2 regions of the Brevibacillus sp. AG162 genome follow, and region 1 is predicted to be linked to the other one. Evidence: riboswitches for the same ligand, from Rfam matches in the RefSeq annotation. Region 1 holds a riboswitch; the other holds the start of a gene.

Evidence for each region. Region 1 has a riboswitch for FMN ahead of FB479_RS22875 (ECF transporter S component). Riboswitches for the same ligand answer to the same signal wherever they lie in the genome.
Region 2: it holds a riboswitch for FMN, as region 1 does, so the genes downstream of both, ribD (bifunctional diaminohydroxyphosphoribosylaminopyrimidine deaminase/5-amino-6-(5-phosphoribosylamino)uracil reductase RibD) here and FB479_RS22875 (ECF transporter S component) in region 1, are expected to answer to the same signal.

Annotation. Positions count from the first base shown of each region.
Region 1 is NZ_VFNO01000009.1:10,856-14,269, forward strand. It holds gene proS (proline--tRNA ligase) at 1-1,113, opposite strand, end outside; gene FB479_RS22875 (ECF transporter S component) at 1,427-2,038, opposite strand; FMN riboswitch at 2,273-2,427, opposite strand; gene FB479_RS22880 (ABC transporter permease) at 2,738-3,414, opposite strand, start outside.
Region 2 is NZ_VFNO01000007.1:232,149-235,562, reverse strand. It holds gene FB479_RS21340 (riboflavin synthase) at 1-468, opposite strand, end outside; gene ribD (bifunctional diaminohydroxyphosphoribosylaminopyrimidine deaminase/5-amino-6-(5-phosphoribosylamino)uracil reductase RibD) at 488-1,594, opposite strand; FMN riboswitch at 1,729-1,873, opposite strand; FMN riboswitch at 1,986-2,134, opposite strand; gene FB479_RS21330 (HAD family hydrolase) at 2,202-2,870, opposite strand; gene FB479_RS21325 (YdbC family protein) at 2,867-3,409, opposite strand.

The DNA of each region.
Region 1 (3,414 bases):
CCCCGTATCACGACGAGCCAGAATTACTTGACCATTTTCCACGTCACGCGGGCCGAGCTCCAAACGCAGAGGAACTCCGCGCATTTCCCACTCATTGAACTTCCAGCCTGGTGTTTCTTCGCGAAGATCGGCACGGACACGCACGCCTGCAGTCTTGATCTCCTCAAAGAGTGGATCAAACGCCTCCATCACCTTCTCGCGCAGCTTCATCGGACCGACTGGGATCATAATAACCTGTGTCGGAGCCATGCGAGGCGGCAACACGAGACCGCGGTCATCGCCATGCACCATGATCATCGAACCAATCAGCCGCGTAGAGGTTCCCCATGATGTGGTGTGAACGTACTTGAACTGATTGTCACGATCCAAAAACTTGATTTCAAAGCCGCGCGCGAATTTATCGCCCAAATAGTGCGAGGTGCCCGCTTGCACTGCTTTGCCATCCTTCATCATCGCTTCAATGGAATACGTGTCGACAGCACCAGCAAAGCGTTCACTCGGTGTTTTTTGTCCCTTCCAAACCGGAATCGCCAGCTCCTGCTCGACGACCTCTCGGTAAATCTCCAGCATTTGCATCGTTTCCTGACGAGCTTCCTCCTCTGTCGCATGTGCCGTGTGGCCTTCCTGCCAGAGAAACTCCGATGTCCGCAAGAATGGTATTGTCCGCTTTTCCCAACGAAAAACGTTTGCCCATTGGTTGATTAATACAGGCAGGTCGCGGTAGCTCTGAATCCACTGGCTGTACATATGACCGATGATCGTCTCAGAGGTTGGACGTAGCGCCAGCTTTTCCTCTAGCGGCTCGCCCCCAGCCTCTGTTACCCAAGGCAGCTCTGGATTGAAGCCCTCGATATGCTCTTTTTCTTTTTGAAAGAAGGACTCGGGGATCAGCATCGGGAAATAGGCATTGCGATGCCCTGTCTCCTTGAAGCGCTTATTCATCGCCTCTTGAATTCGCTCCCATAGCTCGAAGCCATCCGGCTTGAACACGATGCAGCCGCGTACCGGTGTGTAGTCCATCAAATCCGCCTTTTTAATGGCATCGATGTACCAACGCGAAAAATCCTCCGATTGCGGTGTAATTTCTTTTACAAACGCTTTGTCCTCTTTCATCCGTCTACGCTCCTTTTTATTCTTACGTAAAATGCAAAAAATCCCCCATCCCTAAAAGGGACGGAGGATCAACTTCCGCGGTACCACCCTGATTGACTACAGCATACGCCATAGTCCTCTCGATAACCCGATAACGGTGGGCATCCGGCTCAGCTCTTCACCAGCGGCTTCAGGATGGGGGGCAGTTATCCTTTGCGTATCAGCCTTCCAGACTAGGGCCGACTCTCTGTTACGAGGGAATAGCTGCGGGTCCTTTCATAGCCTTTTGTGACTATCTATTAACTAAACATATTAGCGAGTCACATCGTGGTTGTCAATTGTTGATACGGGCAGCGATTCTGGAGCCGAGCTTCACGTAGATCGGATACGCAACCACTGAAATCATAACACCTTTGAAGAGATTGAATGGTACGATTCCGTACAGAACCAATGACCAGATACTTGTCGCATTGAACATGGTCAAAAGCTGTTCAATCGGCATTTGATAAAGCACAGCGTACGCAGGCAACAGCACATACGCATTTGCCACAGCCATGACAATCGTCATCAACAACGTTCCCAGAGCAAGACCCGTCAGGAAGCCTTTTTTGCCTTGGCCGAGACGCTGCATGTAGACAGCCGCAAAAATAAAGCTTGATCCTGCTACAACGTTTGCGAGCTCACCGATCAACAGACCGTCTGTATTTTTGAAGAGCATGTGCAGTGTATTTTTAAGTACCTCGATAATGACGCCGGCTACAGGTCCGTATATGAGTCCCCCGATCAATGCCGGGAGTGTACTGAAGTCGAGCTTCAAAAAGCTTGGCATCAGCGGAACAGGAACCTCGAGATACTGCAGAATAAATGCAACGGCCGCCAGCATGGGGATCGTCACCAGCTTTTGGGTTGCACGTGTGCGCGAAGAATGCAGCGCTGTTTCTTTCATGTTTACCATCTCCTCATTTTTCTACTCCTTCTTGAGGAATGGCAACAGTCGTTGTAAGCTCACACGTCTTGTTACACAAACAGAATAAACCCTGTGGCTATAGGTTCCACAGGGCATTTGCAAGCGTATGACAAAACCATGCGCAAATAAAAGGTACAAGAAACAAGAGGGCTGGCCTCTACGTTCTCATCCCGTTTGCACAGGCAAACAAGCACGTGTGATAAACGTACTGTCGTCATCCTTCTCCCATCCAGACTGTACTGTCGGCTCTGGAATCACACCAGATCCTGCACTCCGTCGCTACTTGCAGCTCGGGAGGCTCGCGGGCTTAACATGCACAAAGCATGATCACCGCCGGTCGGGAATTTCACCCTGCCCCGAAGGAATGTGTAGTTGTATACAGCATATTATACTGCTGTTTTTTGATTTGACAATAGAGGAAACTGCCAAAGCGACACTTTTTGTTTATTTTTCCGATTTGTTTAGTTGGTATAACAATAATCGGCTTGGTAGTTACCTTGACCAAAAAGAAATAGACCGCCCTTGAGTTGACACCTCAGCGGTCTATTTCACACCCAGATCTGAGCCGCACCCCTTTGCGGGAAGCGCCTATTGTACCGACCGTTCCGGTTGCCGCCGGGACGGTTTTTTTTACATTATGCTTTTAATATTACCACAACGACTTCAGATTATAAATCATCAAGAACCCGCTCCTCGATACTTCGTGACACCCCAGTTCCAAACGAGAAGCCCGATACCGAAGAAAATGACAGCCACTACCGGTGTCATTGCCGCATATGTGTACCAGACTTCCTTGCGCAAAAAGTATGCCGCCGGATAAACACCCACGAAGGCAAACGGCAGCACGTAGGTGAGCACAAAGCGAATAGCCTTGTTGTAAACGTCTACCGGATAGCGCCCATATTGCTGGATGTTGTAAATCATCGGGGCAATCCCTGTACGTGAGTCGGAAAAGAAGCTAACCGCAGCAATCGCGGTATACACGCCACCGTAAATCAATGCCCCGCTGATCGAGAGCCCGATAAAGATGAACACGTCGTACCAGTAAAACGACAAATCGAGTTGAATGGCAGCATACCCCATGATGATAATCCCGGTTATGACTCCAAAAATACGGTCTGGCGCAATCGACTCGAGGCACACCTGCGCCAGATTGTGAATCGGTCTCGTCAGGATGCGATCCATCTCGCCCCGGATGATATACCGTTCGTTGAAGTCCCAAAACCCGAAGAACATCGAGAACAACGCGTATGGAACCAAGAAGAAACCATAGATAAAGATAATCTCATCACGCGTCCAATCCCCCATAAGCGGAACATGCGTGAACACGACAATAATAAAGATGAGATTGATCA
Region 2 (3,414 bases), on a different contig from region 1:
GGTAAAACCGCTATCGTTTACGTCCACCACGGTGAGACTGATGCCATCTATACAAATCGATCCACGGGTAATAACGTACTTCAATAGCAGCGGTTTGGCCTCAATCCGAAACACGACAGCATTCGCATTTACCTCTCGTGAAACAACCGTTCCGGTCCCATCCACATGTCCGGAGACGATATGCCCGCCAAAACGATCCCCCAGCCGCATCGCTCTCTCCAAATTGACCCGTTGTCCGCTGCGTAATTGGCTCAAGCTCGTCTTGTTCATCGTCTCCGGCATCACATCGACGCTAAACTGACGATTGGTATAAGAAGTAACCGTAAGGCAAATGCCATTGACCGAAATACTGTCGCCGAGCTTCACCCCTTCGAGTACCTGCTGTGCGCGGATAACCAGTCGACTCGCCTGTTCGTTCCCTTGAATCGATTCCAACACGCCCACTTCTTCGACCAGTCCCGTGAACATGCTCTCTCCTCCTCACTTGCTACGTCTGATCCTCCCATTGTGGGTACCCGATAATCTGTACATCGTCTTTCCCGATCGATGTGATCGTGACATTCGTCAGTTGTACTGCTTCTCCCATCGTCGCAAAGCCTTGACCACCGAATGGCGAGGGCGCGCCGCTTCCTCCGATCAGCTTTAGCGCGATATGGCTCACGACCTTTTGAATCGCTCTCGCCTGCAAAAAGGAGCCGTTTACTTCCTGCCCGCCTTCCACAAGCAACGAGGTGATCCCCAGCTCTCCCAACGTATCCAGTACCTTTTCCACGCGAATTGGCTCTGCCGTTGTGATGACATTTACTCCGTTTGCCGTGAGCAGCTCCTGTTTTTCCCTTGGGGCGGCACCTGTCGTAAAGATCCATGTCTTCGCATCTGCATTCTGGACAACACGGGCATCCAGCGGCGTCCGTAAATAGCTGTCCAAAATCACGCGAACTGGCTGGCTTCCAAAACGCTGCTCTTCCTTGCGCGCCGTCAACAGTGGGTCGTCAGCGAGAATCGTTCCTACCCCAACCAGGATTGCATCGTGCTGCCTGCGCAGTTCATGCACCTCTGCCCGAGCCTCTGCTCCAGTAATCCACCGACTGTGTCCGGTGAACGAAGCGATTTTCCCGTCCAATGTACTGGCCGTCTTTACCGTCACAAATGGACGTCTGGTTTGGATGTAATGAAAAAAGACTTCATTGAGCGCCTTCGCTTCCTCTTCTCTCACGCCCACCGCCACTTCCAGCCCTGCTGCCCGCAGCATCTCGATTCCTCGTCCCGCCACTAGTGGATTCGGGTCGAGCGTAGCTACAACGACACGACTTACATCAGCTGCGATCAATGCCTCTGCACACGGCGGTGTTTTCCCGTAGTGACTGCAAGGCTCAAGCGTCACGTACGCCGTCGCGCCTTGCGCTTTTTCCCCAGCCATCCGCAGAGCATGCACCTCGGCATGCGGTTCGCCAGCGCGCAGATGCGCTCCCATCCCCACGATGGTTCCATCCTTCACAATCACAGCTCCGACCATGGGATTCGGGCTGGTTTGGCCTCGTACCGATCGTGCCAGCTCCAGCGCCAGATCCATGTACCTGCTGTCCTGTTCCATACCGCACTCCTTTCTGTTCCATCATTCCAGCCAACCACAACGCAAAAAGCCCTTGAAACTTCAAAGCGTTTCAGGGCATAGGGAAAGAAGCCTTACCTCATCCGTTTTTTGAAAAAAATAAATGAAGAAAGCACAAAAATCTTCTTCCATCCGGACTGTACCGTCGGCTCTGGTTTTTCACCAGATCAGTCGCTGCAAGCGTGGTCAGCGAGTCGCGGGCTCAGACGTCCGTACGTCATTACCGCCGGTCAGGAATTTCACCTTGCCCTGAAGATTGTCGCTATGAAGTTTTTACGAAAAACAAAAACACCCGTGATTAGTATGCTCAGGGCGTTGAGAAAGAAGCCTGACTTCAACCGTTTTTTGAAAAAACAGCGAAATAGGCCATTCCAAATACCTTCTCCCATCCGGACTGTACCGTCGGCCTTGGATTTGCACCAAGTCAGTCGCTATCAACTGCTTACGATAGCGAGTCGCGGGCTCAGACGTGCGTTCGTCATTACCGCCGGTCGGGAATTGCACCCTACCCTGAAGGCTGGTATTCAGTTATGCAAAGTATAGCACATTTTTCGTTATTGTCTGTAATCATTTATTGGGGAAGTGCACTTTACCCTTGCTCGCACTTTTCAAGAACGGTCAGGAGTTCTTTCAAATCATTTATGTACGCCTTTGGCACTACACCATTTTGCTCCATGTCCTGCTCGTTCCCTTGATAGGCAATAAAAGCAACTTGTCCGTCGCAGGCTGCCTTACCATCGATCCACGAATCCCCGATCATCGTCCAAGACGAAACAGGCCAATCTGGCTTGCGGCTGCGAATATAGTGAATGCCGGAGGGAGATGGCTTCAAGGTCGCCATCTGCTCGCGGGCGACGATTTCATCAAAATAAGAGGCGATTCCTGTCTCGTTCAAAGCCTCCTCTGCGGCGGCATAAGCGTTATTCGTCAGGATATACAGCTGATAGCGGTTCTTCAACTCCTCTAGCACTTCTACCGCGTGCTGCTCCAAAACAGCGCCATGCATCCCTTCCTTCTCGATCGCGGTTACCGCATCCCACATTGCTTGCTCCAGATCTCTCGTCATCTGCTCCGTTTTTCGCCCGATCTCAATGAGCTGCGATGCGGTATGCTTTTCCCACTCAAATGTAGAAGAAACGATCCCATTGTCCACCCATAGCTGAAAAATGGCCCACTTCATATCGGCAAAATTGATCCTGGATTGCAACAAGGTGTTGTCCATATCGAAAATAATGCCTTTTTGAAAGGTTCTGCTCATTTTGTGCCTCCTTTTTTGATAATACGCCATGCTGGTTCAAGTATGACGGAATAATCTGGTGTCTGCTCTTTCTCATTGATCTGGCTACTATCCTTTTTCCACAGTGACGCGGTCAAATACTCAATGCTGTTCTTTTGGCTTTGAGCAACGACTCCTCCCAGCATGGCCTCAGTCGCTGACATCCCGTCTTTGGCACAGACTACGCCAAGAATTTCCCCGTTCTCTAGAGCACCTAGGATATTTCGTTCACCCATATCCACGATCTTTGAGAAAAGCTTTACTGATATGGCTTCGTACGTCTGACTCTGCCCTGACTGATGAAAAATCGGATCGTGGTCCTTCTCCATGAAGGATTGATAATGATGCATGTCCTCCCAAAAAGCAAGGATACAAGCCTCCAACGGCTGATCCTGATTCCATCCGCCTATTTGTCCAAGAAAGCCTTCGATCCCTTCTAATGGTCGCCATTTTTCCTGCGCGTGGGAAAACGATTGCTTTTGACTCTCCGATACTTTACATGTAATCCATTTGATCAGCATTTCCA